DNA from 4 places in the Polaromonas sp. P1_E12 genome. Region 4 is predicted to be linked to each of the others. Evidence: predicted binding sites of a transcription regulator. Region 4 holds the regulator's gene; each other region holds the start of a gene.

Region 1 (7,395 bases), on a different contig from region 4:
AGGCGCAGGCCCAGGCGCACCGCCGGCTGCGTATCCGCAGGCAGCACACCCTGCGGCTCCAGCGTGCAGTCCCATTCACTGTGCATGACGTCCACTGCGCGCACCTCCACCTGGTGGCGGACAGCGTCCTGCACCAGCTGGGACGGCGTGTAAAAGCCCATGGGCTGCGAATTGACCATGGCCGCCAGAAAGCAGGCCGGCTCGTGGCGCTTGAGCCAGCAGCTCACGTAGACCAGCTTGGCAAAGCTGGCGGCATGGCTTTCCGGAAAGCCGTAGTCGCCGAAGCCCAATATCTGACTGAAGATGCGCTCTGAAAATTCGGCGCTGTAGCCGTTTTTGACCATGGCATTGACGAGGCGGCCATGAAACCGGTCTACCCCGCCCTTGCGCTTCCAGGCCGCCATGGAGCGGCGCAGGTCGTCGGCCTCCCCGGGTGTGAAGTCAGCGGCGATCATCGCGATCTGCATCACCTGCTCCTGGAAGATCGGGATGCCCAGCGTGCGTTCCAGGGCCGGGTTCAGCGCCGGGTATTCCGGCACGACGTCTTCGCCCCGCCGCTTTTTATCGCGTGCCTTCAGGTACGGGTGCACCATGCCGCCCTGGATGGGCCCCGGCCGCACGATAGCGACTTCCACCACCAGGTCGTAGTAATTGCGCGGCTGCAAACGCGGCAGCATGGACATCTGGGCCCGGCTTTCAATCTGGAAAACACCCACCGTGTCGGCTTCGCAGATCATGTCGTAGGTGGGTGTGTCGTCCGGCTCGATCTGGTGCATCTCCAACTGGCTGCCCCGCGTCTGGTTCACCAGCGCCAGGCAGCGCCGTATGGCCGACAGCATGCCCAGCGCCAGCACATCCACTTTCAACAGGCCCATGGCCTCCAGGTCGTCTTTGTCCCACTGGATGATGCGGCGGTCTTCCATCGAGGCCGGCTGCACCGGCACCAGCCGCGTGAGCTTGCCCTGGGTCAGGACAAAGCCGCCGACATGCTGGCTCAGGTGACGCGGAAAGCCAATAAGCTGCGCCGACAGGTCAAACCATTGCAGCACCGGCCCTTCTCGGCCCTCCAGCCCGGCTTCCTTAAGTTTTTCCTGCAGCACCTCGCTGCCGTCAAACCAGAAATGCTCTTTGGCGAACAGGTCAATCAGTTCAGGCGCCATTGCCAGCGCCTTGCCCACATCGCGGATCGCGCTGCGCGGCCGGTAGCTGATGACGGTGGCGGCAATGGCGGCGCGGTCGTGGCCGTATTTGCCGTAGATGTACTGGATGACTTCTTCACGCCGTTCATGTTCGAAGTCCACGTCGATGTCGGGCGGTTCACTGCGCTCGCGGCTGATAAAACGCTCAAACAGCAGCTTGCTTTCCGCCGGGTTGACAGCCGTGACGCCCAGGCAAAAACACACCACCGAATTGGCCGCCGAGCCACGTCCCTGGCAAAGGATTTCCTTTTCTCTCGCAAACCGCACGATGTCGTGCACGGTGATGAAGAACATCTCGTATTCAAGTTCCTCGATCAGCGCCAGTTCGAAACCCAGCTGCCGCCTGATCTTGTGGGGAATGTGATACGGATAGCGTGTATGGGCGCCCTGCCAGGTCAGCCGCCGCAGCCACCGCGAAGGCGTTTCGGCCGCCGGCACCATGTCTTCCTGCGGGTAGCGGTACAGGTTGCGGATCTCATCGAGATTGAAATTGCACCGCGCCGCCACTTCCAGCGTGGCACGCAACAGGCTGGCGGGGTAAATCTCGGCCAGGCGCATGCGCGGCCGCAAATGTGCCTCGGCATTGGGCTGCAGCGCAAAGCCGCATTCGTGCACCGGTTTGCCCAGCTTGATGGCGGTCATCACATCGTGCAGCGGCTTGCGTGAGCGCTTGTGCATCAGCACATGGCCGGCCGCCACCAGCCGTATGCCGGTGCGCTGCGCCACCTCCTGCAGCTGCTGCAGGCGCAGCGCGTCGTCCAGGCCCTGCAGCAGCTCCACCGCCAGCCAGGCATTGATGCCAAAAAGTCCTGCAGCCCAGGCGCAATGAGCGCAAAGCGCTTCTGTATTGATAGCACTCGCACCTGCTTCATGCAGGGGCGCGAGCAAAATTTCGCAATCCCCCAGCCGGGAGAAATCCGTTTCGCCCAGCGCGACGCGGTAGCTGCCTTTTTCCACCACGTCACCGGCCTTGCGCGCTTCGGTGATGAACTCGCACAGGTTGCCCCAGCCTGCCGCGTTGTGCGGCAGCACCACCAGCCTGAAGGCATCGGGCGCCTGCACCAAAAATTCCGCGCCCGGCAGCAGCTTGAGGCCCATCTCTTTTGCCACCTCATGCGCCCTGACCACCCCGGCCACCGAACATTCGTCGGTGATGGCCAGCGCCTTGTAGCCCAGCTCGGAAGCGCGTTCGGCCAGTTCCTGCGCGTGCGAGGCGCCACGCTGGAAGCTGAAGTTGCTCAGCGCGTGCAGTTCGGCGTAATCGGGAAGTGCGTAGGCAGGCATGCGGGCCTCAGGCAAAAAAGCCGTGCAAATACCAGGTGCGCTGCCTGCCGGCCTGGGCGGCGGAGCCCAGCCTTTCGCTGTAAACCCACAGCAAGCTGCCCTGCTGGCTGCGGTAGATGTAGTAGTCGCGAAACGCCCACGGCTTTTCACACAGGCCCGGCTCAGCGTTGCGGTTTTCGTGATCGGCCAGCAGCCATTCGGCAGCCTCCAGCCGCTGCGGCCCGGCCAGGCGCGTCAGCTTGCCCTGGTACACCGGGCTGTTGCCTGCAGCTTGCAGCTTCAGCGGCTCGGGCAGCAGCCAGGCAGGGTACAAGGCTTCAACCCGGGCATCCGGAAAAGCATGCGAAGTGGTTTTTCTTAAGCCTTTTAGAGCCCTGGCGCGCACTGGTTGTGCGCAAGCAGCTATCGATTTAATAGCGCTTCGGGCGCTCACCCAGCGCTGCATCAGCTCGGGCCGGTGGTCGGTGCAAGGTTGCCAGGCTTGCACATTGGCATCGCCCAGGCGGGCGCTCAACCGCTCGAGCAGCTCCACCACGCTGTCGCCCTGCCGGCGCGTTTCCATCAACAGGCTGCCGGTGGCGGCTGCCGAATCGGCCAGCAGCTCGGTGGCCAGCGACTGCAGCGTCAGGCTGTGCACCGGCGCCGGCAGCTTTTGCTGCGCCAGGTGCTCTGAGATGAGGCGTGCCATGTGACGCAGGTCTTGTGCAGGCTGGGCGGTGCGAATCTCGAGCTCGCCGGTCGGAGGCACATCGCGGCGTTTATCCAGGTGCCAGATGATTTTCAGGGCGCAGAGCCCGCTCTGCCGCCCCAGCAGCCAGGCGTGCAGGTGAACCAGCAGGCGCTCAACGCCCGCCATCAGCGCGGGCCCATGAGTGACCAGTGCGTTGAGCTCCAGTTTTTCCTCAAAGTGTTCGGGCAGCACTTGCCACGCGTAGTCGTCGGCGACGGTGCCGCGGGCACGGTCCAGCGCCTCCAGCAGCTCGGCGCCAAAACGCCGCGCCACGCCGTCACGCGGCAGGAGCAGCAGGTCGTCCCAGCTGCGGCAGCCAATGCGCTCCAGCACAGCGAGGTGCGGGCGGGCGGCCGTCAGCGTGTGCATGGGCAGGTCGGCCACGCGTTTTTTCATCGCGCCGGCCTGGCCTTGCTGCATCCGAAGCCGTAGTCTTAACCGCCCGAGCGCTATCAAAGATGTAGCACCTTGCGCACGTTCTATAAGGGCAACAGCCTGATTTGATTCAAAAAACAGCTCAATTTTCTGCGCCAGCAGCTGCATCAGCCACGCCAGCCCGCCAAACAGGCGCAGGCTGCCCGTCACGTCCATCAGCACCGCTTCGTCGACCAGCGCGACGCGCGGCGTGAAGCCCAGCGCCAGGCTGGCCACCGCTTGTTGCACGGCGGCGGCGTCCTGGGTCCATGACTGCACCGCGTCAGTGGTGATCGAGATGCGCAATGCGATCCAGCAACGCATGGATGGGGCTCCGGGGTGAAGTAACAGGCAGCGACACCAGCGACGGCAGCAGGATGGGGGCAAGCTCTTCCCGCTTTTGCCGGGCCCTGTCGCGACTGGCTGCCAGCAGCGCTGACAGCCGGGCGGGCCGGGTGTCGAGCAGCACCGGCGCAGCCAGTGGCGGGCCGCGGCGCTTGAGCACGTGGACCAGCAGATTGCCGCCCTCCTGCACAGCGCCTTCCAGCAGCAGGCGCAGCGGCGCGGGTGACGATTCGTGTTGGGCCCGCAGCGGCCGGAACACAAACAGCAGCTTGTGGTGCGCATGCGCGGCAATCTGCAGGCGGCGCAGGTGGGCACTGCGCGCATCCGGCAGCCAGGCCAGCACGGCGGTCACGTCAGCGCACTGCAGCGCCTCTCGCGTGGCCCAGAGCAGCGAAGGCGCGTCACCGGGCTTGCCGTGAATGCTGATGAGCCGCCGCATGTCGATCTGGCGCGCGCCCAGCGCCGGGCCAAATGGCAGATAAGGCGCACCGACCAGCGCCGTCAGTTGCGCGCCAGGCTCATCCGGTGCGGCGGGCTGGTTGAGGGCCCGGGCCAGACCGGGCGCCAGCAAACCCCATTCCTGCTGGCCCGCCTGCGGCAGCAGCAGTTCAACCAGTGCGCCCTGCGGCCAGCCTCCTCCTGGCAAGGCCAGGTCGAGCGCCGCATAACCTGTGGCCACCGTCTGCACACTCGCGCTGCCCAGTTCGCCGGCCCGCCAAACCTGGGCATTCAGGGCGTCGGCAAAGTCCGGCAAAGCGCTGGGCATTGCGGTAAGGGTGGGCATGGAAGGTGGTCCGGATCAAGCTGGATGTACTGTATTTATGTACAGTATATGATCGATTCGACGCCCTGCCAACCTGCATGAAACCCGGGTACCCCAGTCGAGAATTATTCACCCCGGAGCCACCGGGAAAACCGGCACCTCCCTGCAAATCAGGATGCAGCGCGCTTGCCGGCGGTACCGCTGTTCTCGCGCGTCTAGAGTTTGGGCGGGAGTGGCCGGCCCACGTTGTGGGCGCCCTTGTCGGCCGCCTCCCAATACGCCTTGTCCAGCGTGCCGGGGTGGTTCTTGACCGGGGTGCCGACCGGCACATTGCCAGGGCGCTGAACGCCCTCCACCGAATAGGTTTTCAGCTTGGGCTTCTCGGTGGTGGAGGGGTTGAGCTCATGAAACTCGTGCGCCACCTTTGAAGGGTTTTGGGGAGACAACTTTTGGCCACGAACACTCGCCAGCGTTTCAATGTGCGTCATGCACCGCGTCGTGTAGGGGTCGGGTGCCTCACCGAACAGGTGAAACACGCCGTGCTGCTGACGTTCGCTCGTCATCTGCTTGAGCTTCCAGAGCTCGAACACCGACACCTTTGCGCGCATCGCCTCCTTGGAGTCATAGCGGTATTCCCGTCCCTTCTTGCGATCGCTTTCTGGGGCCGGACGCGCCAGGAAGCGGTCCCTGTGCTCGGTCGGTGTATGGCTGCCATAGGCCAGGTTCGAGTAAGGCTTGGACTCGTCTATGCCGGTCAGCTGGTTCACGGCGCCAAACTTTGGCAAATCTGTACGGGGTGGGCCACTGCCCATCCGGAAATCTTCGTAATGACCCCACGAACCCCGTCCGTATTTGACGGTCATGTGTTCCGGCTGTTGTGGATTCGTCGTGTTTCTCCACGTGGAGAACTTGACCGGCACCACCGGCTGGTTTCCCAGGAAATAGGCACTGGCAGCGGCGCCGGCACTCGCCAGGACCGGGAAGCCAAAGCGCGATAACACCCTTCCTGCTGCCATGGGGACCATCCTTGTGCCGCAGCGCGGCAATGTTGATGAGCTGACCTTCCGGTAAAACCGACGACTGGATATTCAGTCTAGTCATGGCGCGCGGCTGGCGCCATCCCCTTTTTCAGGTGAAAAATTACATGCTTCGGCTATGGGTGCGTCGCTGCGGCCCTCAAGCTCGCAGGATGAGCTGGCCGGGGGCAATGCGCCGCCAAACTGGCGATGTGGTCGATTCAGCGCTTGCGCGCCTGGCGTGCGATCAGCAGCAAGCCCACGACCGCAATAGCCACAAAACACAGGAAAGACCAGTTGGCAATCGAGCCGCCCAGAAAGGTCCAGTCGATCTTGGTGCAGTCGCCGCTGCCCTTGAAGATCATGGGAATGGCGCGTTTGAGCGGAAAGGTTTCAATCATTCCGTAAAAGTCGCGGCCGCAAGAGGCAATTTCAGGCGGATACCACTGCAGGAAACTTTGGCGCGCCGCCACAAAAGCACCAAAACCCGAGAGCAGCACCATCAGGCCTGAACCGGCGATCAGCAGGCCCCGGCTTTTGGCGATGGCCGTCACGCCCGCCACCACCGCCACCAGCACCAGCGCATACCGCTGCACGATGCACATCGGGCAAGGCTCCAGGCCCACCACATGCTGCAGGTACAGGCCAAAGGCCAGCATGGCCACGCAGGCCACGGCGATCAGCGCCAGCACGCGGCGCGGCATGGCGTCGAAATACGTCAAAAACATCAGGGAGCCCTCTTTTTTCTGGATGAATTATGAATTGTCCAGGGGTTCGGGCGTTTGGTGCCGGATAAGTTCCCTTCGGCGATACATGCAGGGCAGATTCTTCGCCGCCTTACCCATCCCTGTCGCTCCCGCCCCCTGGTCCCCTCTCGCCCTAATTTGCCAGCGTTTGTCCTACAGATGGGCCACCCCGGCGGGCGTAGATTTTCAGGACGTCAGTTTTTTTGAAGATCCCAGAAAGGACCCCATGATGGAAATACACCGCGGACGACTCATCGACCATATTCACCTGCGCGCCCATGACCTCGCGGCCAGCAAGCGCTTTTACCGCGCCGTGCTGAAGTCACTGAACAAGGAAAGTGCCATCCAGGAAGCCGACGATCATTTTTCCGGCGACGAGTTGTGGATAGACCAAGCCGACGGACCTACCTCGCACGTTCATCTGGCTTTCCGGGCCAAAGACCACGCAGAAGTCAAAGCCTTCTACGAAGCCGCCCTGGCCGCAGGCGGCACCGACAACGGCGCGCCGGGTGAACGCAAATACCACCCCGGCTACTACGCCGCCTTTGTGCTGGATCCGGACGGCAACAACATCGAAGCGGTGTACCACGGGCCTTTTGTGGCGTCGGCTGAATCAGTGGTGATCAGGCCCGCTGAATAGATACAACCAGGCTGGGCGAAGGGTTGCGGCTGGCGGCAAAATGCGCCGTGGAATGATTTCCAAGTCTTTTGCTTCAAGGAGCCGCCATGTGCCGCAACATCAAGACTTTATTCAACTTCGAGCCGCCGGCCACGGAACTGGAAATCCGTGACGCCTCGTTGCAGTTTGTGAGAAAGCTCAGCGGGTTCAACGTGCCGTCCAAGGCGAACGAGGCCGCGTTCGATCGTGCCGTGGAAGAGGTGGCGGCCTCGGCACGGG
Region 2 (7,395 bases), on a different contig from region 4:
CGCAAGAGTATTTGCAAGACCTGGCTTTGGGCCGCATTGACGCCGCGCTCAACGACAGCCTGCTGATTCCCTACATCGTCAAACAAACCAAGCTGCCGCTCAAGCCCGGTGCGCCCGTGGGCGACCTTGAAAAATCCGGCATTCCCTTCGTCAAGAACAACCCGAAGTTCAAGGCCGCCATCGACAAGGCGCTGGCCGACCTGCAGGCCGACGGCAGCTTCGCGAAGATATCCACCAAGTGGTTTGACCGCGACGTGAGCAAGCCGCCTGTCGCCGTGAAATAACCGAAGTAACATTCGATCAGCCGCGCGCCGCTTTCCGGCAGGCGCCCTGAAGCAACCCCGGCTCACTGCCGGGGTTTTTATTTGTGGAGACTCCCATGGATTTGTCTGGCTTGACCCAGTTGCTGCGCGATGCCCTGCCACTGATGCTCAAAGGCGCGGCGTGGACGCTGCTGCTGGCGGTGGCATCTGTATTCTTCGGTGCCATCATCGGTACCATCGTGGCTGTGACGCGACTGGCGAAGGTGCCTGGGCTTTCGCAGTTTGCAACGCTGTACGTCAGCTGCATGCGCGGCACGCCGCTGCTGGTGCAGCTCTTCGTCATTTACTTCGGCCTGCCTAGCATCGGCATCCAGTTCGACCCGATCAGCGCGGGCATCCTGGGCCTGAGCCTGAACGTGGGAGCCTACCTGTCGGAAACCATTCGCGGCGCGATCAACGGTGTGGAACACGGGCAGTGGAACGCCGCCCGCAGCCTGGGCCTCACACAAGCGCAAACACTGCGCTATGTGATCGGCCCGCAGGCCCTGCGTCTGGCGGTGCCCAGTCTCTCCAACAGCCTGATCAGCCTGATCAAGGACACCTCGCTGGTGTCGGTGATTGCCGTGGGCGAGCTGATGCTGGCGACCAAGGAAGTGATTGCCACGACCTTCCAGCCCTTTCCGCTGTACCTGGCGGCGGCGGGCATTTACTGGGCCATGAGCGCCTCGTTTGAAACGCTGCAGAAAAAGCTTGAAGTGAGGCTGAACCGCAGTTATCTGCGTTAGGGCCGGCTCTCGGTTGCCCGATCAGTTATCGCTGATCAAACCGCTTTGCAGCGCTTGCTCGGTATTCGCAAAAATCGCCATCGCGGTCAGCATGCGCCGAAAGCCAAGCTTGCGGTAAAACGGTTCCTTGCCGGCCACCGCGTAGAGGATGATTTTTTTGTGACCGCTGGAAAGCCGCACCAGCGCCGCGACCATGTCCTTGCCCATGCCGGAGCCCTGCCGGTCCGGCGCTACCGCGATGTCGCAGATATAAGAGCAATCCTTGCCGTCCGCCACCGCACGGCCGGCGGCAATCAGCTTGCCGGCGTCGTACACAAAACACTTGAACATGCTGTTGATGAATACGACCTGCAGGTCGGCCGGCTTCTTGTCGCCCAGTGGGGCCATCCGGTAAAGGTTCGACAGTTCTTCCCAGTCTGCGGCGACCATGCCTTCCGATGAATATTTCCACTCGAGTGCCAAGGTGAGCTCCTTTGATTGTCAAACGGCGTGAGGTGCGACGCACAGGCTTCCGGGACTATAGCCCCCGCGCTGAATTGACAGCGGGCCCTCTTAAAACAGCCTACCCTGCCCCTCGGACCCCGCAGCCGCTGGCGGCCGGAACCGGCTCAAATCCAGCTCAATGCGCTGGCGGTTAAAGCCAATCCGGTTGCAGGCTTTCTCAAAACGCTGCTTGATGAGTTCGGCCCACAGGCCGTGGCCTTTCATGCGCGTGGCGAAGTCGCTGTCGTAGTCCTTGCCGCCACGCATTTCGTGGATGCGCGCCATGATGCGCGCGGCGCGCTGCGGGTAGTGCAGCTCCAGCCACTCCTTGAAGATGGGTGCCACTTCCCAGGGCAGACGGATCACGGTATAGAACGCGCTGCGCGCACCGGCCTCCCAGGCGGCCTCCAGCACATGCTCCATGTCGTCGTTCACAAATGGGATTTGCGGCGCCACACTGACGCCGACGGGAACGCCGTGCTCTGCCAGCGTGCGGATGGTGCGCAGGCGCCGGTGCGGTGCGGCCGCGCGCGGCTCCAGCTTGCGCGCGAGTTCGCCGTCGAGCGTGGTGATGGTCACGTAGGCGGCGGCCAGCTTGTCAGCAGCCAGCGGCGCCAGCAGGTCCAGGTCGCGCTCCACGCCGCTGGATTTGGTGATCAAAGAGAACGGGTGCCGCACTTCCTGCATCACCTCGATGATGCTGCGCGTCAGTCGCAGCTCGCGCTCGGCGGGCTGGTAGCAGTCTGTGGCCGAGCCGATGTTAAGCAGCTTGGGAACATAGCTGCGTTTGCGCAGGTCGGCGCGCAGCACCTCGGCAATATTGCGCTTGGCGATGATCTTCGTTTCAAAGTCCAGCCCCGGCGAAAGATTGAGGTAGCTGTGTGTGGGCCGCGCATAACAGTACACACAGCCATGCTCACAGCCCCGGTAGGGATTGATGCTGTAGTCAAAAAAGATATCGGGCGAATCGTTGCCGACAATGGCGCTGCGCGCTTCTTCCATCGTGACCGTGGTTTCGATCCGGGGCGCCTCGCCCGCCGCGCCTTCTTCCAGCGTACCCCAGCCGTCGTCCCATGCGTTGCGCACGTCTTTTTCAAACCGGTGCGGCATGCGCGTGGCAGTGCCTCGGCCCTTGATGGCGTGTAGCGGGATGATGGCGTCGGACATGGATTAATAAGATTTGGTGGGGGCAAGCGCAGTGCCCGGCATGGTCGCAGAAAGATACTGTATATAAATACAGTATATTCAAACAAAAACCCTTTAGCAAATGTCTGCAACAGGGCCCGCAATAATGGGTTTAAAGCAGGAGACGTCCCATGGCACACGTACTGGTAAAACTCACCGGCGCGCCGCTGGCCGCCGTTAAACAGCAGCTGGAAAAGGACGCGGACGAACATGCGAAGCAAGGCATGTATCTGGAGCACCTCTGGCAAAACGCGGAAGACGCGGCCGAGGTGTTTTTCCTGTTTCAGGTAAAAGACCTGGCGCATTGCCGGCAGCGCATGAAGCAGACGCATGCAAAAGCCCGAGAAGAAAACCCCGATGCACCGCTACCGGCCCTGACGTTTCTGGAGGATGCCTGAGGACTCATCCAATGCAGTCATTGATACGCCCCCTTTTTCATTTTTCCGTCCCTCTTCTCCCTTTCCGTTTCACCATGATCCAGCGTCCCGAAAACCTTTATGCCCGCTACCACGCCCATGTGTACTTCGGGCCCGGCACCGTTGAGCAGGCACGCGCCCTGTGCGAAAAGGCCGGTGCGCTTTTCGGGATTGCCGTGGGGCGGGTGCATGAACGAGAGGTGGGACCGCACCCGCGCTGGAGTTGCCAGCTGGCATTTGACCGCGCGGCGTTTGACAGCGTCATTCCCTGGCTCGAAGAACACCGCGACGGACTGGATGTGTTTGTGCACGGGCTCACCGGCGACGACCTGGCCGACCACACCACGCATGCTTCATGGCTGGGTGAGCCTGCGGCATTGAAGCTGGAGATGTTCAGGCAGTGAGCCTGGCTCCGGTTGAATGCTATTAATTCAATAGCTAGTTGCGCTTGTCCAGAAAGGCGAAGAGCTGCTTTTTAACGCAAATAAAAGCGACTCAACCAGCGCGGCCGCAAAGGAATCGGCCGCGATTCCACCGACTGATACAGCACCCAGCCCGCCAGCAGCGACAGCAGGAAGGCCAGCAGCAGGCCCAGCACATTTGCCGCAAGCTGCGTGGGCCAGAAATGGCTCACGATGGCATTGACCAGCAGGCACACCGGAAAGTGGATGAGGAACACAGAGTAGGACATCTGGCCCAGCTGCACCAGCCGGCGCTGCTGCAGCCATCGCACCGGCCAGGACTGTGGCTGCAGCACCGCCAGCCCGACCAGGCCGAAGGCGGTGACCAGTGCCACCACCAGGCGCCCCCTGAAATCCAGCGCCAGGGCGAGCCCGCCCATCACCGCCAGGGTCACGAGCCAGAAGCTGCGCCGCGCGCCAAGGCGGTTTGAGGCCCAGAAGGCCAGCATGCCCAGGGCATAGGAGCCGCAAAAATAGAGGGCGGTGATATCAAAGGCCGGCAGGCGGTTGAAAAACAGCAGCGAAGCCAAGGCAACCAACAGGATGAGGCTCACGCCGAGTGGGGCCGAAACCGAAGTAGTGTGCGTTGCGTCGCCGTTGTGTGGCTGAAACTGGAACCGCCGGGCAAAGGCAAAGATGAGAACCGCCATGGCGTAGAGCTGGAAGTCGATGGCCACGTACCAGACACCGGCAGAAAGCGCGTCCTGCCCGAGCAGATCCTGCAGCAACAGGACATGGGCGAGCAGCTGGTGCACCGTGGGAGCATCCGGCACCGAATGATGTGCGAACCAGGGCCTGACCAACGCGGCCACGAGCATGCTCACGGCCAGCGCCACCAGATAGGGTTTGACGAGTCGCCAGTAGCGGCGAAAAATCAGGGTGCCAGGTGCACCGAACACGGCCACACCCTGTGGCGCCAGCGAGGCCGCCGCCAGAAAACCGCTCACGACCAGGAACACCTGCACGGCCATGCGGGCGTAGTCGTAAAGCCAGTCCATCAAGGCCGGTGCAAACGGGTGCACCACATCCGACATCGGGCCGTAAAAAGCCAGGTGATGCAAAACAATGAGGACGCAGGCCAGCCCTTTGAGGGCATCCATGCCGGGAAAGCGTCGGGTCGCGGTGGTCAAGGCGGGTATTTCAGGCGCAGCGCTGCTCAAAGGTGGCGATGGCGCTTAAGCGCAGACCCGTTTGCGTGCCTGCTCGTACTCGCGCCTGAGCTGGTCCACAAAGGCCGCGGCGCTTTGGACCTTGCTGACAGAGCCAATGCCCTGGCCGCAACCCCAGATGTCTTTCCACGCTTTGGACTTGCTGCCTTCGCCGCCGCCGAAGTTCATGGTCTTGACGTCGCCTTCGGGCAGGTTCTCAGGGTCCATGCCAGCAGCGCGAATCGACGGCGCGAGGTAGTTGCCGTGCACGCCGGTAAAAAGGCTGCTGTAGACGATGTCGTCGGAATTTCCGTCAACGATGGCCTGCTTGTAGGCGTCGGCCGCGCGCGCTTCGTCCGTCGCGATGAACGCCGAACCGATATAGGCAAAGTCGGCGCCCATGGCCTGCGCGGCCAGCACCGCGCCGCCAGTGGAGATGGCGCCCGACAGCGCCAGAGGGCCGTCAAACCACTGGCGGATTTCCTGGATCAGCGCGAACGGGCTCTTCACACCCGCGTGGCCGCCAGCGCCGGCTGCCACGGCCACCAGGCCGTCGGCGCCCTTTTCAATGGCCTTGCGGGCGAACTTGTTGTTGATGATGTCGTGCAGCACCACGCCGCCGTAGCTGTGGGCGGCAGCGTTGATGTCTTCGCGTGCACCCAGGCTGGTGATGTAGATGGGCACCTTGTACTTCACGCACATTTCCATGTCGTGCTCCAGGCGGTCGTTGGACTTGTGCACGATCTGGTTGATGGCAAAAGGCGCCGCCGGCTTGTCAGGGTTGGCCTTGTTGTGGGCTGCCAGTGCCTCGCTGATCTCGGCCAGCCACTCATCAAGCTGCGACGCGGGCCGAGCGTTGAGCGCGGGCATGGCGCCCACCACGCCGGCTTTGCACTGCGCGATGACCAGCTTGGGATTGCTGATGATGAAGAGCGGTGAACCGATGATGGGCAAAGGCAGCTTGTTCAATGCGCCGGGCAGTCTGGACATGGTGGCTCCGTTGTTATTCTGAATTCAAGAAAAAACATGCTGCAGCCCTTTACTGACGGGCGCTAACAGCTATCAAATAAATAGCAGTGTGTACGGGGGTCAGAACGCGTCCAGCGCCAGCGCCGTGACGCTGTCTGCACCATCGACAATGCTGTCGCGCACGCCGGGCACCTTGGTCAGCAGGTGGTCAGCATAAAAACGTGCGGTGGTGATCTTGGCCTGCATGAAGGCGACGTCGATGCCTTGGGCGATTTGTTCTTGCGCCACCAGCAGCGAACGCGCCATCTGCCAGCCGGCCACCACATTGCCCGCGAGCATGAGGTAAGGCACGCTGCCGGCAAACACGGCGTTGGGGCTGGCTTTGGTGTTGCCGGCCACGAAATCAACCACGTCGATGAAGGCCAGGCGCGCCGCCTTCAGGCGCTTGGCCACGGCTACTGCGTCAGCACTGCCCTGCTTGAGCAGCTCGCCTTCGGTTTTTTCGATCTGCGCGGCAATCGCCTTGGCCGTCTGGCCGCCATCACGCGAAGTCTTGCGGCCAATCAGGTCGTTGGCCTGGATGGCGGTCGTGCCTTCGTAGATGGTCAGAATCTTGGCGTCGCGGTAGTACTGGGCGGCGCCGGTTTCTTCAATAAAGCCCATGCCGCCATGCACCTGCACACCCAGCGACGTCACTTCCAGGCTCATCTCGGTGCTGTAGCCCTTGACCAGTGGCACCATGAATTCGTAAAACGCCTGGTTCTGCTTGCGCACATCCGCATCGGGGTGGTGATGCGTTGCGTCATACGCCGCAGCAGCGACAGAAGCCATGGCGCGGCAGCCTTCGATGTAGGCTCGCATGGTCATCAGCATGCGCTTCACGTCCGGGTGGTGAATGATGGGCGCGCTGGCCTTGATGGAGCCGTCAACCGGTCGGCTTTGCACGCGGTCTTTGGAAAATTCCACGGCTTTCTGGTAGGCGCGTTCGGCAATCGCGATGCCTTGCATGCCCACGGCGTAGCGCGCCGAGTTCATCATGATGAACATGTACTCGAGGCCGCGGTTTTCTTCACCGACGATGTAGCCTACGGCACCGCCATGGTCGCCGTACTGCAGCACGGCAGTGGGCGACGCCTTGATGCCCATCTTGTGCTCGATGCTCACGCAGTGCACGTCGTTGCGTGCACCGAGTGCGCCGTCTTTGCCGACCATGAACTTGGGCACGACAAAGAGGCTAATGCCCTTGACGCCTTCGGGCGCGCCGGTCACGCGGGCGAGCACCAGATGCACGATGTTCTCGGCCATGTCGTGCTCACCATAGGTGATGAAGATCTTGGTGCCGAAAACCTTGTACGTGCCGTCGGGCTGCGGCTCGGCACGGCTGCGCACCATGGCGAGGTCCGAACCAGCTTGCGGCTCGGTCAGGTTCATGGTGCCAGTCCACTGGCCGCTCACCAGCTTTTCAAGATAGACCGCCTTGAGGTCGTCGGAGCCGGCCGTGAGCAGGGCTTCAATGGCGCCGTCGCTGAGCAGCGGGCACAGCGCAAAACTCATGTTGGCGGAATTGAGCATTTCACCGCACGCTGCGCCTATGGTTTTGGGCAAACCCTGGCCGCCAAAATCAGCCGGGTGCTGCAGCCCTTGCCAGCCGCCTTCGACGTATTGGCGGAAGGCCTCCTTGAAGC
Region 3 (7,395 bases), on a different contig from region 4:
AGCTTTCCAGGCTGGTGTTGGCCAGCAGGGTGTTGATGAGCTCGGACTGGCTGATCTTGCTCGTCTTGGGCTCGAACACCAGGCGCACGGCGGCGTCCTTGCTGGATTCGTCGCGCACCACGTCGAGCACGGCCAGGATGGTCTGCTTGAGCTGCACCTGGTCCTGGCTCAGGGCTTTTTTGCCGGCCTTGATTTTCGGATTGGTGAGCTCTTCGATTTCCTCGAGCACTCGCTGGGTGCTGACACCGGGCGGCAGTTCCTGCACCACCAGCTGCCATTGGCCGCGCGCGAGTTCTTCAATCTTCCAGCGGGCACGCACCTTGAGCGAGCCGCGGCCCGTGCTGTAGGCCGCCGCGATTTCCGCGCCGCTCGAGATGATCTGCCCACCGCCTGGGTAGTCGGGCCCGGCGATCAGCGCGTACAGCTCTTCGTCCGCAAGCTTGGGTGTCTTGATGAGCGCCACGCAGGCGTCGGCGACTTCGCGCAGGTTGTGACTGGGAATTTCGGTAGCCAGGCCCACGGCAATACCGCTGGCGCCGTTGAGCAGCGTGAAGGGCAAGCGTGCCGGCAACTGGCGCGGCTCTTCAAAGGAGCCGTCGTAGTTGGGCACAAAGTCGACCGTGCCTTCGTCAAGCTCGTCGAGCAGCAGCGTCGTGATGCGCGCCAGCCGAGCCTCGGTGTATCGCATGGCCGCTGCGCCGTCGCCGTCGCGGCTGCCGAAATTACCTTGTCCATCGACCAGCGGATAACGCTGGCTGAAGTCCTGCGCCATGCGCACCATCGCGTCGTACGCCGCCTGGTCGCCGTGCGGGTGGTATTTGCCCAGCACGTCGCCGACAACGCGCGCGCTCTTGACAGGCTTGGCACCGCTCGCGCCATTCGCCCCGCCAAAACCCAGGCCCATGCGCGACATGCTGAAGAGGATGCGGCGCTGCACCGGCTTCTGGCCATCGCAAACGTCGGGCAAGGCGCGGCCCTTGACGACGCTGAGGGCATATTCAAGGTAAGCCCGCTGCGCGTACGCGGCCAGGGAATCCTGGTCTGCGGGTTCGGGGATCGGGGCTACGGCGTCCGGTGTAAAGAGATCCATCTTGAGTTTGGCTTGGCGGGTAAGGTGGCGTGAGGCATGCCGGCACACGCGGGTGCGGCCGCCACAGGGTTACAAAAAAGGAAAGCTGTCTATCAGGCTGCCGGGCAGGACACAAGGCGCATTGTGACCTCAGTACGGCTCGGGCAAGGCCTCTGGCGTGGCGGTGGACACCACCGTGGGTGACACCATGTTGCCGCGGCCGGTGGCCCCGCCCATCATTTCCATGCGAACGCGGCCGCCGGACGCCATGCTGGGTGGCTTGAGGTGGTTATAGAGCTGCATCACGGTCTTGACGTAGTTTTTGGTTTCGGGATAGTTCGGAATCTTGTTGCCGGCACGCTGAACGGCGCCCTCGCCGGCGTTGTACGCAGCGATGGCCAGTTCGAGCTGGCCGGGAAACATGGCAATCAGATCACTGAGGTAGCTGGAGCCGGCCCGGATGTTGGTCTTGGGATCGGTGAGCCTTTTGTGGATGGTGGAATCCTTGGTGGCCCGTACGCCATAGCGCTCCGCTGTCGGCGGGATCAGCTGCATCAGCCCGACCGCACCCTTGGGCGAAACGGCCTGGGCGTTGAATCCGGATTCGGTGGCGATCAGTGCCTGCAGCAGCTCGTAGTCGATGCCGTGTTTGGCTGAAGCCTCGCGCAGCAGGTGCTTGACGGCCTTGTAGTTGGGGGACACATCAAAGTAAGCAAGCAGCTTGGGCGGCGCATTGGCCACACCGGTGGCCCGGTTGGCGCCGTTGCCGACGGCTTTGCCGCTTTTGGCAACGTTGTCGCCTGCGCTGAAACTTTCAACACCACGAAAGAAAAGCTCATAGCGCTCATCCAGCCGCACAGCCGAAAAATGCGCAATGCCGTCTTTGTCCACGTAGCCCCAGATGTCGGCATGGGCAGATTGCTGCGACAGCAGCATTAGCAGGCTCAAAAAGAAACCCGGCCAGAGCCTGGGTTTGCCACTAAAAATTTTCATAAAAGAAATCCATTGTTGATTGCTCAACCATCCAGGCAAACCTGTCGGCCTCAGGCCGTCGGAACCACGAGGTCAGCTTGCAGGAACGGTAAAACATCAAGTTATTCATCGTCACGAGTCAGGACTTCAGTGTGAGCACAATTCTTAAAACGGCCCCACCAATCATGACAATCAGCAAAACCACCATTCCCCTGTAAAACCATTTCAGCGGCTTCAGGCGCTCATCCAGTGCACTCATGTTGTGCTTGAAAGCATTTACTTCTGCATTGGCCGCTGAACTCATCCGTTCGAGTTCAGCCTGCATTTGACGGTCAATTTCCGCCAGTCTTTTTTCATCAACAGGTCCCGACCGGTTCATTCGCTGCAGCTCGGCAAACAGCAGGTCACTCTTGCGGTTTGCCTCCCTGCGGAGTTCAGCAGCTTGCTCTCGCTGCTCCGCCACGTCAATTGCTTCAAGGTAGTTCCAGCCCTTGACCCTTCGCCCACCTGATTTGTCCGCGATGAACTGGACGGCCCGAACGACGAGCTCCGGGTCTCTTCCTAAAAAATCGCAACCAAACTCTACTACCGCAGGCTTCTCCCTTAATTTGGGACCCGTCCAATGAAGCGACCTCGGCACCAAGGCAGATTTCAGCTCGTTGAACGTCGCCGGATCAAGCGCCAACATCAAGATGGCTTTCTTTTGCCCCTTGACTTCAAACTGCTTAAGGTCGATCCCGCGAATATGCTTCCAGGCGATAGCGGGCAAGCCGCAGAGCCTCAAGCCCAGCAAATCCGCCTTCAACGCGCTGCCGGATTGCCATGCGGCATAACCTGAAACAAACAAACTGCCAATGTACACAAACAATAGAACAGCAAAACTGCTCAGCAAGGCCACGGGAACCAACTTCCCTTCCTGCCAGGTCGCCCTTGCCAGCAAACCCGTTACCCCAAAAATCAGCAACAGCGCAACGACAAAACAGAGCCAGCGAAACCAGCGAAATGGCACGTCCAGCGCACTGTCGCTAAACAGCAGCGCCTCCAACGTGACCTCTTTCTCCGCCTGCTGCTTCTTTCTGGCGATGGCCTTCTCTGAAAAAATCGACAAACACAAACCACCTGCGGCAAGAGCGAAAGCAAAGCCGGAGGCCATGAATTCATGGCGCGCAAGTGCCACCGTCGCCCAGAATGCGGCAAGCACCAGTACCACGATGCCCATCACACGCGCAAACGACAGGAGAAGCCTCAAACGTCCACCTCGACGCTGTCACCGTGCAACTCCATCAGTTCGCGGCGCGCTGCGGCCTCGCCTTTGCCCATCAGCTTGGTGATGAGCGTCTCGGTTTGCAGAAAATCCTGGTTGCCCAATTGCACGGGCAACAGGCGGCGGGTGTCAGGATTGAGTGTGGTTTCCCATAATTGTTCCGCGCTCATCTCGCCCAGGCCCTTGAAGCGGCTGATGCTCCAGGCGCCTTCCTTCACGCCATCCTTGCGTAACTTGTCCAAAATGGCAATCAGCTCGCCTTCGTCCAGGGCATACACCTTGGATGCCGGCTTTTTGCCGCGGGCCGGCGCGTCCACCCGGAACAGCGGCGGCCGGGCGACATACACATTACCCGATTCGATCAATTTGGGGAAGTGGCGGAAAAAGAGGGTCAAAAGCAGCACCTGGATGTGCGAGCCGTCCACATCGGCGTCGCTCAGGATGCAGACCTTGCCGTAGCGCAGGCCGCTCAGGTCGGGCGTGTCATTGGGGCCGTGCGGATCGACGCCGATGGCGACCGCGATGTCGTGGATTTCGGTGTTGGCAAACAGGCGGTCGCGCTCGACCTCCCAGGTATTGAGCACCTTGCCGCGCAGCGGCAGGATGGCCTGGCTTTCCTTGTCGCGGCCCATCTTGGCGCTGCCGCCGGCCGAATCGCCTTCGACCAGGAAGACTTCGTTGTGCGCCAGGTCCCGGCTTTCGCAGTCGGTCAGCTTGCCGGGCAGCACGGCCACGCCGGAGCCTTTGCGTTTTTCGACCTTCTGGCCGGCTTTCTGCCGGGTTTGGGCGGCCTTGATGGCCAGTTCGGCCAGTTTGCGGCCGTAGTCGACGTGCTGATTAAGCCAGAGCTCCAGCGTCGGCCGCACAAAGCTCGACACCAGCCGTACCGCGTCGCGTGAATTGAGGCGTTCCTTGATCTGGCCCTGGAACTGCGGATCGAGCACTTTGGCGCTCAGGACATAGCTGGCACGGGCAAAAACGTCTTCGGGCAAGAGCTTGACCCCCTTGGGCAGCAGCGAATGCAGGTCGACAAAGCTCTTGACGGCATTGAAGAGGCCGTCGCGCAGGCCGCTTTCATGCGTGCCGCCGGCGCTGGTGGGAATCAGGTTGACGTAGCTTTCGCGCACCGGCTGGCCCTCTTCGGTGAAGGCCACGCACCACTGCGCGCCCTCGCCTTCGGCAAAACTCTCGTGCGAAGCGTCGGCAAAACCTTCGCCCTCAAACATCGGGATCACCGGGTCGCCGGTCAGGGTCTGCATCAGGTAGTCGCGCAGGCCGCCCTTGTAGAGCCAGGTCTGGACGTCTTTGGTTTTCTCGTTGGTCAGCGTCACCGTGACGCCGGGCATCAGCACCGCCTTGCTGCGCAGCAGGTGCGTGAGCTCGGCCATGGGCAGCGCGGCCGATTCAAAGTATTTGGAATCGGGCCAGGCGCGGACGGTGGTTCCGGTCTTGCGGTCGCCCTCGCCGTTTTTGCGCAGGTGCAGTTTCTCGGTCACGTCCCCGCCGGAGAACACCAGATGGGCGACCATACCTTCACGGTAGGAGGTGACTTCCAGGCGTTTGGACAGTGCATTCGTCACGCTCACGCCGACGCCGTGCAGGCCGCCCGAAAAGCTGTAGGCGCCGCCCTTGCCCTTGTCGAACTTGCCGCCGGCGTGCAGCCGGGTGTAGACGATCTCGATGACCGGCACCTTTTCTTCCGGGTGCAGGCCAAAGGGAACGCCCCGGCCATCGTCATCAACGCTCACCGATCCGTCGGTGTGCAGCGTCACCTTGATCTTCTTGCCGTAGCCGGCCAGGGCCTCGTCGGCGGAGTTGTCCAGCACCTCCTGGATGATGTGCAGGGGGTTGTCGGTGCGGGTGTACATGCCCGGGCGCTGCTTGACGGGCTCCAGGCCCTTGAGCACACGGATCGAGCCTTCGGAATATTCAGTGGGTAGTTTGTCAGCCATGGCAGATGAAAGAATTGCCGCAATTGTAGTCGGGGCCGCAAAAGTCACTGTACAAACATACAGCCCGTCTGATTCAAGGGTGGGAACGAAGGACGGCCCCGGCAGTGTTTCGCCATTTTCGTTACAGTCGGCAAAGAGCCTCCCGGCCGCCTCAGGCCTTTCCTTTTTTCGCCACTCGAGGCGACTCGCCCATGACCACCGACACCAAAAAACTCTCCATGCTGCAGGTGCTGATCTGCGGCGCCACCATCGTCACGCTGTCCATGGGCATTCGCCACGGTTTTGGCCTCTGGCTGCAGCCCATCACGCAGGCGCAGGGCTGGACGCGCGAGACTTTTGCCTTTGCGCTGGCGGTGCAAAACCTGTCCTGGGGGGTGTTCGGCATCTTCGCCGGCATGGCGGCCGACCGCTTTGGCGCCTTCCGCGTGATCGTGGGCGGCGCGCTGCTGTACGGGCTGGGCCTGGTGGGCATGGCGCTGTCGCCCACCGGTTTCCTGTTCACCCTGACAGCCGGCGTGCTGATTGGCGCCGCACAGGCCGGAACCACGTATGCCGTGATTTACGGCGTGATCGGGCGCAATATTTCGGCCGACAAACGCTCGTGGGCCATGGGCGTGGCCGCGGCGGCGGGCTCATTCGGCCAGTTCCTGATGGTGCCGACCGAAGGTTTGCTGATCAGCAGCCTGGGCTGGAAAGAGGCTTTGCTGGTGCTGAGCGGCGCGGTGCTGCTGATTGCGCCGCTGGCATTGGGCCTGCGCGAAGGCGGTTTTACCGGCGGGCAGCCTGCCAAACGCGAGCAAACTATCCTTCAGGCGCTGCGCGAGGCTTTCAAGTACCCGAGCTTTCAATTGCTGATGGCGGGTTACTTTGTCTGCGGCTTCCAGGTGGTGTTCATCGGCGTGCACATGCCCAGCTACCTCAAGGACAAGGGCCTGTCTCCCCAGGTGGCCAGCTATGCGCTGGCGCTGATCGGCCTCTTTAATGTGTTTGGCACCTATATTGCAGGCTCGCTGGGTCAGAAAATCGCCAAACGCAAGATCCTGGCGACGATTTATCTCTCGCGCGCCATCGTGATCGCCGTGTTCCTGGCGGCACCGCTGAGCCCCTTGAGCGTTTACATCTTTGCCAGCCTGATGGGCCTGCTGTGGCTGTCGACCATCCCGCCGACCAACGCCGTCGTGGCGCAGATCTTCGGCATCCAGCACTTGTCGATGCTGGGCGGCTTTATCTTCTTCAGCCATCAGATCGGCTCCTTCCTGGGCGTCTGGCTGGGCGGCTATTTGTATGACCGCACGGGCAGCTACGACATCGTCTGGTACATCGCGATTGCATTGGGCGTGTTTGCCGCGCTGGTGAACCTGCCGGTGCGTGAATCACCGATTGCACGCGCGGCCGTGCCCCAAGGGGCCTGAGATGGCCAAAAGAATCGGCCTGTGGACGCTTGCGATCATCGCGTCGCTGGGGGTGTTTGCCCTCTACACACGGCCGGATTTCCTGTTCACACTCGCCAACCAGGTCTGGGCCTGCTTCTAGCGCAAGGCCCTTCCCAGGGGTTTTATGTGTGTTTTGGGCTGCGGCCCAATCAGGACGGGCGCAAGCAGCTATGAAAACAATAGTAATTACCGGAGCCTCTGACGGCATAGGCGCTGAAATGGCGCGGCAATTGGCCAAAACCCACGGCGCCGGCGTGGCGCTGGTGCTGGCCGCGCGCAATGAAGCACTGCTCAATGAGGTTGCGGGCCAATGCGCCGCCCATGGGGCGCTGACCCTGGCCGTCAAAACCGATGTGTCGCAAGAGGACCAATGCCGCCAGCTGGTGGCCGCCGCCATCGGCCGGTTCGGGCAAATCGATGCCTTGATCAACAACGCAGGCATGTCGGCGCAAGCCCTTTTTGAAGACGTCAAGGCCCAGGACCTGGCCTGGTACGAACAGTTGATGCGCATCAACCTCTGGGGCAGCGTCTGGTGCACCCATGCCGCCTTGCCTTACTTAAAAGTGCGCCACGGCAGCATCGTGGCGGTCTCCAGCCTGGCGGGCCTGATCGGTGTGCCGGGCCGCACAGCCTACAGCGCCACCAAATTCGCCATGACGGGCTTCTTCGAGGCATTGCGCGCCGAGCTTAAAACGGCCGGTGTCA
Region 4 (7,395 bases):
TCCGCAAGCGCCTGGAGGTTTACAGCGCGCAGACCCGTCCGCTGGTTGAGTACTACTCCAGCTGGGCAAAGTCAGAGCCTGAACTGGCCCCAAAATACCGTGCCATCAGCGGCATGGGCGGTGTTGACGAGATCACCGCCCGCGCGTTCAAAGCGCTGGCGGGCTGAATCGAGCCTCCAGCGAGTCCATCTGCACCCCAAAGCCGTCAGTCTGACGGCTTTTTTCATTCCAGTTCCCGGCAGACTGAAATCGGAAGGCAGGGTTCAGCTTTGCGCCAACAGCTCGAGCATCATCGCTATTCTCGCCTTCACGGGGCTCAGCCCCTGCGAATCAGAAAACAGATCCCCGGGTGTGGGCAAGACACGACCATTGAGGCACCTTGTCGACCGGACGACCCGCACCCCCGCAGACCGCGCGCGAAGCAAGGCCGCCTCCAGCGCATGGTGCAAGGTGCCATTACCCGTGGCGGCAACTACAAGCCCCTGAACACCCTGCGCCAGCAACGCGTCCACGACCGCACCACTGGCGCCGGCATGGTTCATGACGATCTCAACGTGCGGCCACTGGACCGGAACCACGGAGTTCGCTATTATTTTAATAGCTGCTTGCGCTCGTTCTACATGGGTTTCAGGCCAATTTCGCATTAACCTGAGGAATCCTTCCTCCACATAGCCAATCGGCCCCGCATCACCAGAGTCAAAGGCGTCAACCTTGTAGGTATGCACTTTCTGCACGTCCAGCGCGCTGTGGATGGTTCCGGCGCACACCGCAACCACACCCCTCGCCCCCGCATGACGCGCCGCCGCCATGGCATCCAGCATGTTCTGGGGGCCGTCAGGCACCAGCGCCGTCGCGGGCCGCATGGCGCAGGTCAGCACCACAGGTTTATCGGGGCGGCACACCGCATGAAGGAAATATGCCGTCTCTTCCAGCGTGTCCGTTCCGTGCGTGATAACAATGCCCTGCACGTCCGGCTGGGCCAGAAAGTAATTGACCCGACTGGCCAGCTGCATCCATACCTCGAAGCTCATGTCCTTACTGTCGACCTGCGCGACCTGCTCGGTCATCAAGGGGCCGTACCTTGCCAAGGACGGGACCGCCACGACCAGCTGCTCAACGCCCACCTGGGCGGCGGTATAGCCGATGTTGTCCGACGCACTCGCAGCCTGCCCGGCAATCGTGCCGCCAGTGCCCAGAATCACAATATTTTGAGGATACATAAAACGTAAACTTGCAATCTTTTAAAAACTGGATGAAAATACAGTTACTGGATATTAAAACAGCTACAGCAACGTGCGTACCCAAAGCCAACAGGCAACAGGCAACAGGCAACAGGCAACAGGCAACAGGCAACAGGCAACAGGCAACAGGCAACAGGCAATACGCAAGCGGGCTGAAGTTGTGATTCAAGGAGCAACAGTGATGAGCACACTCGATAACTTTCCGCATTTTCCCTCTGAGGCTCCCAAGCTCACTGCGCGCCAGCAGCAAATTCTGGAATTGATCCAGAGCGCCATCGCGCGCACGGGCGCCCCGCCCACCCGTGCTGAAATCGCCGCTGAGCTTGGCTTTCGCTCTGCCAACGCCGCCGAGGAGCACTTGCAGGCACTGGCCCGCAAAGGCGTCATCGAGCTGGTCAGCGGGACTTCACGCGGCATACGTTTGCGCAATGACGCCCTTCGCAGCCTGAACGAATCCAGAATCAAACAGTTTTCCCTGCCGTTGCAAAGCCTGGCCCAACTCGCCCTACCTCTGGTGGGGCGGGTTGCTGCTGGCAGCCCGATTCTCGCGCAGGAACATGTCGAGCAAACCTATTATTTTGAAAGCAGCCTGTTTCAGCGCCAGCCCGACTACCTGCTCAAGGTTCGCGGCATGAGCATGCGGGACGCAGGCATCATGGATGGCGACCTGCTGGCCGTCAAGCAATCAAAGGAAGCCAAGAATGGTCAAATTGTCGTGGCCCGGCTGGGTGATGAAGTGACCGTCAAGCGCTTTCGCCGCAACAAGCACCTGATCGAACTTCTGCCCGAAAACCCGGACTTTAAAACCATTGTGGTCGAGCCCGGCGAGCCTTTCGAACTGGAAGGCCTGGCCGTCGGCCTCATTCGCAACACGATGCTGATGTAGGCAGTTCACCTGGCCACGCACCAGGTGGCGGGCGTTTGGCCGTTGTGATGGCCAACACCCTGGTGCCGGGGCCTTCCTGGCAATTTGCCAGTTTGCAATCCTGCCTGTGTAAACCTCTCTCATACAGGAGTTCATCATGGGAATCATCAGTTTTTCACATACACCAATGTCGTCAGTCCTGCTGGCACCCGTGCAGGCATTGGTGTCATTGTTTTTGCCGGCGCAGGGTATGGCTGGGGCAAGCCGTTTTTCCGCGCCAGCCGGCGCGCAGCCCAGATCTCACCAGCTTGCGCTACCCTTTGCTTCCGGCGATTTCGCGGCAATGCGCGGCCCGTCTGCCCGCGCCACTGGTACTCTTGCCGTCCAACGCTCTGTCAAGGCGTCCCGACCCAGCCGGCTGCGAGTTGTCCGTGAGTTTGACTCCAATGTCGGCCCAGCGTGCGCTGGCCGCATGGTGATATCCGGCCGCATGGCCGACGTCTGCGCGGAACTTGAGCGCATGAGCCAGCGAGAAACCTCTTTGAGATAACTGGTACGGCAAGCTTCCCACCAGAAGTTCAGCCCGGGCCTATGCGCTTTGCGGCGCCGTCTAGTGCGTTTCCTTGAGATACAAAATCCCCAGTCGGAAGTGACCCCGGCGGCAAGGAAGAAAAATCTTGCAGGCACAATATCGGCATGAATATTGTGATCCTCGACGACTATCAGGACGCGGTGCGGAAACTGAACTGCGCAGCCAAGCTGGAGGCCTACCCCGCCAAGGTCTATACCAACACCGTTAAAGGCATCGGCCAGCTGTCCGTCCGCCTCAAGGATGCCGATGTCATCGTCCTGATCCGGGAGAGAACCCAGCTCAACCGGCAAGTTATTGAAAAGCTGCCCAAACTCAAGCTGATTGCCCAGACAGGCCGTGTCGGAAGCCATATAGATGTCGCGGCTTGCACAGAACGCGGCATCGCGGTTGCCGAGGGCATTGGGTCTCCTACGGCACCCGCGGAGCTGACCTGGGCACTGGTGATGACCGCCATGCGCCGCATTCCGCACTATGTAGCCCACTTGAAGCATGGCGCCTGGCAGCAGGCAGGGCTCAAGTCAGCTTCGATGCCACCCAACTTCGGCATTGGCTCCGTCCTCAAGGGCAAGACATTGGGGGTATGGAGCTACGGGAAGATCGGGCAAATTGTGGCTGGCTACGGCAGGGCCTTCGGTATGCGTGTCGTCATTTGGGGCCGCGACGCATCACTGGAGCGGGCACAGGCCGATGGCTTTGAAGTCGCGGCCAGCAAAGCCGAATTCTTTGAGCAAAGCGATGTACTGAGCCTTCACCTGCGACTCAACGCAGAGACACGCGGTATCGTCACGCTGGAAGACCTGTCGCGCATGAAAACCACGTCCCTGCTGGTGAATACATCAAGGGCGGAGCTGATCGAGCCGGAAGCATTGATCGCCTCCCTCAATCGCGGGCGGCCCGGCCTGGCGGCCATCGATGTTTTTGAGTCGGAGCCCATCCTGCAAGGCCATGCGCTGCTCCGCCTGGAAAACTGCATTTGCACGCCGCATATTGGCTATGTTGAACAGGACAGCTATGAGCTGTACTTTGGCGCGGCGTTTGACAACGTCGTCAACTTCATCAAGGGCACGCCCACCAATATCGTCAACCCGGGGGCCTTGCAAGTACGGCGCTGATGTGACACGCCCAGCCTGATCAAGTGCGCGTAAACCCGGGATTCCCGGCGAGCCAGGCTCAAACTTCGCTCAAGTTTTCTGCGTCGGCCCCGAAGAATCCGGAAAGTCGAGGTCAAACTCGATGAGATTGTTGGCAGCGGCTTGCGGCGGCCGCGCACCAGCGTCGATCGATGGAAACGGGACCAGGTCCCCGCCCTCACCTGCACTCAAATCAATATCAAGGCCAAGCCGGGGGGAAGCGGGAGGCTGCGTCGGGTCGGTTGCACCTGCCACGGCAGGAGACGGCAAAGGCGCCACGATCTGGAACCGGGCTGACAGTGGCTGGATGCTGGTGGGTCCAAAGCCTGCAACGCTTGGGAGCGTATCCGGCATGGTCGGAATCGACGGTGCGTCCGATGGTTTTACCGGTGCTTCGGCGTCGCCGGGCGGCCGGCTAACAATCCTTTTTGCGATCGAGTGGAGGAGCAACAGCTCGCGGTAGGCGGCCAGGCTGAAGACCTCTCCCCGCGAATCCGGTTTGCGGAATATGGACTCTTCAAGTACGTCGAGTACCTTGGGCGTTGGCCAGAGGGCCTCAATCCGCGAGAGGGCCTCCGTGTAATACTCAAGATCGTGCGTATTCGCCGCGTATTCGTCGAATGGCGGCACCTTGGCATTGAACATCTTGTTGAAGTCTGTGCGCAACGCGTCGTAATCCTCCCGGCGTCCCAAGCTGTGATAGAGGTCAAACAGGTCGAGATAGACGAGCGCGCTTGTTTCCACGTTGTCCATGATGTGGTGGCGCAGAACATCTACCGCCTTGTCGGGCCGGCCGAGCGACAGGAAAAAATCGGCCTGTTGCTGCACATCAAACAGCTCTTCGGCATTCACAATCCGCGGCATGCTGCTGATACCGCTCAGGCTAGGCAGAAATTCCGAGGGGAATCTGGATTCGGCAACCCTTGGGCGCGCCACGGCGCTTGAAGCCGGCGTATTTTTCGGCGCATCGAGAAATGGTTCGCTGGGATCGAAATCAACCAGCGAATCGGGCATAGGCCCGGCGCTCACCGATTCAGCTTCTGAGGCCCCGCGCAAAAAGGCTTTCCCGGTGTTACCCGTACCTTCAGTCACATAAGGCGCGCTGTCTTCGGCAAACCCTTTGCCCCACCATGATCCCCGGCTGACACGGCTTTGCTGTCGGCTACGTATCCATAGTGCCAGGATCGCAAGAAGGGAGGCGACCAGCAAGGCGTAAAGGGCGTATACGAGCCAGTTGTTATAGCGTTCACCGCGCGCCTGCTCAAGCTGGCCGCGCATTTCCATCACGGCTTTTTCGGTTTTCTGGCTTCGCGCGAGCATGCCGGCAACATCGGCTTCCAGGGATTTCAGGCGCTGGCTGTCGCGCACCATGTCTTGCGGCTGTGCATTAAGCGCCTGCCACAGTGCGGCGGCAGCAGCGCGCTGCTGGGCGTCTGTTGAGGGCTCCGTCAGCAGCTCCGGCGAAGACCGGAGCACAGGGTCGCGCTCGGCCGCCAGGTCAATGGGGTCAAGTTTCAGGCGAGAACGGAGCTTGCCCGCCGGCTCGGATGCGGACTTGCCAGCCCCGCGAACAGCAGGCGTTGCCTGCAGCAACCCAACTGAGGTAGCCGATCGCAATTCACTGCCTCCGGCAGGCGGGACTTTTCCGGACCTCGCTCTTGGGGCTTTTCCCGGGCTGGAGGGCGCGGAGCCTGCCTGTGCCTTTGTGGCGTTGCCGCCGGCGCCAACAACACCAGGCATCTGCGCCACCAGAGGGGCAGTCGCCACGGCTTCTCCGCCGACAACGGGAATCGGGCTGGTGTTTTCTCCGGCCACTTCCGCCAGCAGCACGTACTTGCGCGTGTTTTTCTGCAAGCATCCTTCACGCACATAGAGTGTCACCACCGGCTCGTCGACGCCTGAGCTTGTGCGGATGCGGATCAGTGCCTCACCGGAAGCGCCTTGCGACGTGACAACGCGTACCTTGTCCTGGGCAACCTGGCTGTCGCCAAAAAACACATCTGCCGCCACACAGACTGCAGACAGCCCTTCCGTGCCGTCCAGGTGCGCCGACAGAGTGACATCAAGGGGGCGTCCGACAAGGGTGGCGCCGCGCATGCGCCCCAGCGACAAGGCCATGCTGTGGACGGCAACGCCCATCAGCAGAACGCCAAGGAGATATTTGACAGGCTTCTTGGCAAGTTTCATGGGGTGGGCAATTTTGACACGGTACCCTGCCAAATACGGTCAGCCATAATTCAGGCATGGAAGTAAATTACGCGAATGTGGGAATAGTTGGCACCGGCGCCATGGGGCGCGGCATTGCGCAGATCGCCGTGCAGGCCGGCAGCATCGTCAGGCTGATGGACGCGCAGGCAGGCGCCGCGGAAAAAGCGCGCGAAGCCATCTGCGCCCAATGGGACAAGCTCGTTGAAAAAGGCCGCATCGACGCAGCCGCGGCAGCCGGGCACAAAGACCGGCTTGTGCTGGCCTCCACTCTCACTGACCTGGCGGCCTGCGACCTCATCATCGAAGCCATCGTGGAGCGGCTGGAGGTCAAGAAAGCCCTGTTCGCCGAACTCGAGACACTGGTACCTGTGCACACCGTTCTGGCCAGCAATACCTCCTCGCTGTCTGTAACGGCCATCGCCGCAGACCTGAAGCACCCCGACCGCCTGGCCGGTTACCATTTCTTCAACCCCGTTCCGCTGATGAAAGTGGTGGAGATCATCGCCGGCCTGAAGACCATCCCCTCTGTATGCGAAGGCTTGAGCCAATACGCCCGGCAAATGGGCCACACACCCGTGCAGGCGCAAGATACGCCCGGCTTCATCGTCAACCACGCCGGCCGGGGCTACGGCACCGAAGCGCTGCGCATCGTCAGCGAAGGCATCGCCGATTTCGCCACCATAGACCGCATCCTGCGCGACCAGGCCGGCTTCAAGCTGGGCCCTTTCGAGCTGATGGACCTCACCGGGCTCGACGTCTCCCATCCCGTGATGGAGTCGATCTACCACCAGTACTACGAAGAAGCCCGCTACCGTCCCAATGTGATCACGGCGCAGCGCCTGGCCGGCGGCGTGCTGGGCCGCAAGACCGGAGAAGGCTTTTATCGCTACACCGACGGCGCCATGCAGGTGCCGCCCGAGCCTGCCGTCCCTGATGTGACCGAACTCCCGCCGGTGTGGGTGTCGCCGCGTGCTGCACGCCGCTCGGAGCTGTTGCAACTGCTCAAAAACCTGGGCGCCAAAATCGAAACCGGCGCCTCCGCATCACCACAGGCCCTGATGCTGGTGGCCCCTTTGGGCTTTGACATCACCACCGTCGCCGTTGTCGAACGGCTGGACCCGGCCCGCACTGTGGGTATCGACATGCTGATCGACGACGCAGCCACCAAGCGGCGCGTGCTGGCGACCAACCCGGCCACCCGCACCGACATGCGCGACGCCGCGCACGCCCTCTTCGCCCGCGACGGCAAGGCCGTCAGCGTGATCCGCGACAGTGGCGGTTTTGTCACCCAGCGCGTCGTAGCCACCATCGTCAACATCGCCAGCGACATCTGCCAGCAAGGCATTTGCAGCCCGAAGG

The links. The regulator LexA, encoded in region 4, represses DNA repair genes until DNA is damaged. The targets are predictions, from matches to a motif close to ACTGTATNNNNATACAGT.
Region 1: imuA (translesion DNA synthesis-associated protein ImuA) is a predicted target of LexA. The motif match lies at 4,785-4,802, and genes of this name have one in related genera.
Region 2: AC1D13_RS03320 (PA0069 family radical SAM protein) is a predicted target of LexA. The motif match lies at 2,755-2,772, and genes of this name have one in related genera.
Region 3: AC1D13_RS03100 (DNA topoisomerase IV subunit B) is a predicted target of LexA. The motif match lies at 5,304-5,321, and genes of this name have one in related genera.

Annotation. Positions count from the first base shown of each region.
Region 1 covers NZ_JBFUBB010000001.1:1,101,686-1,109,080, reverse strand. Annotated here, with positions in the region: gene AC1D13_RS05455 (error-prone DNA polymerase) at 1-2,483, opposite strand, end outside; gene AC1D13_RS05450 (DNA polymerase Y subunit UmuC family protein) at 2,491-3,951, opposite strand; gene imuA (translesion DNA synthesis-associated protein ImuA) at 3,911-4,756, opposite strand; gene AC1D13_RS05440 (hypothetical protein) at 4,951-5,751, opposite strand; gene AC1D13_RS05435 (disulfide bond formation protein B) at 5,973-6,479, opposite strand; gene AC1D13_RS05430 (VOC family protein) at 6,727-7,137, shown strand; gene AC1D13_RS05425 (DUF2277 domain-containing protein) at 7,224-7,395, shown strand, end outside.
Region 2 covers NZ_JBFUBB010000001.1:659,329-666,723, reverse strand. Annotated here, with positions in the region: gene AC1D13_RS03335 (transporter substrate-binding domain-containing protein) at 1-284, shown strand, start outside; gene AC1D13_RS03330 (amino acid ABC transporter permease) at 380-1,048, shown strand; gene AC1D13_RS03325 (GNAT family N-acetyltransferase) at 1,070-1,510, opposite strand; gene AC1D13_RS03320 (PA0069 family radical SAM protein) at 1,601-2,698, opposite strand; gene AC1D13_RS03315 (hypothetical protein) at 2,848-3,114, shown strand; gene AC1D13_RS03310 (DOPA 4,5-dioxygenase family protein) at 3,189-3,536, shown strand; gene AC1D13_RS03305 (acyltransferase family protein) at 3,608-4,723, opposite strand; gene AC1D13_RS03300 (NAD(P)H-dependent flavin oxidoreductase) at 4,769-5,731, opposite strand; gene AC1D13_RS03295 (acyl-CoA dehydrogenase) at 5,831-7,395, opposite strand, start outside.
Region 3 covers NZ_JBFUBB010000001.1:610,492-617,886, reverse strand. Annotated here, with positions in the region: gene parC (DNA topoisomerase IV subunit A) at 1-1,090, opposite strand, end outside; gene AC1D13_RS03110 (lytic transglycosylase domain-containing protein) at 1,220-2,062, opposite strand; gene AC1D13_RS03105 (hypothetical protein) at 2,181-3,290, opposite strand; gene AC1D13_RS03100 (DNA topoisomerase IV subunit B) at 3,287-5,257, opposite strand; gene AC1D13_RS03095 (MFS transporter) at 5,449-6,669, shown strand; gene AC1D13_RS03090 (SDR family oxidoreductase) at 6,861-7,395, shown strand, end outside.
Region 4 covers NZ_JBFUBB010000007.1:237,386-244,780, reverse strand. Annotated here, with positions in the region: gene adk (adenylate kinase) at 1-167, shown strand, start outside; gene AC1D13_RS19400 (asparaginase) at 264-1,220, opposite strand; gene lexA (transcriptional repressor LexA) at 1,423-2,127, shown strand; gene AC1D13_RS19390 (hypothetical protein) at 2,264-2,656, shown strand; gene AC1D13_RS19385 (D-2-hydroxyacid dehydrogenase family protein) at 2,803-3,810, shown strand; gene AC1D13_RS19380 (type IV pilus assembly protein FimV) at 3,880-6,015, opposite strand; gene AC1D13_RS19375 (3-hydroxyacyl-CoA dehydrogenase) at 6,072-7,395, shown strand, end outside.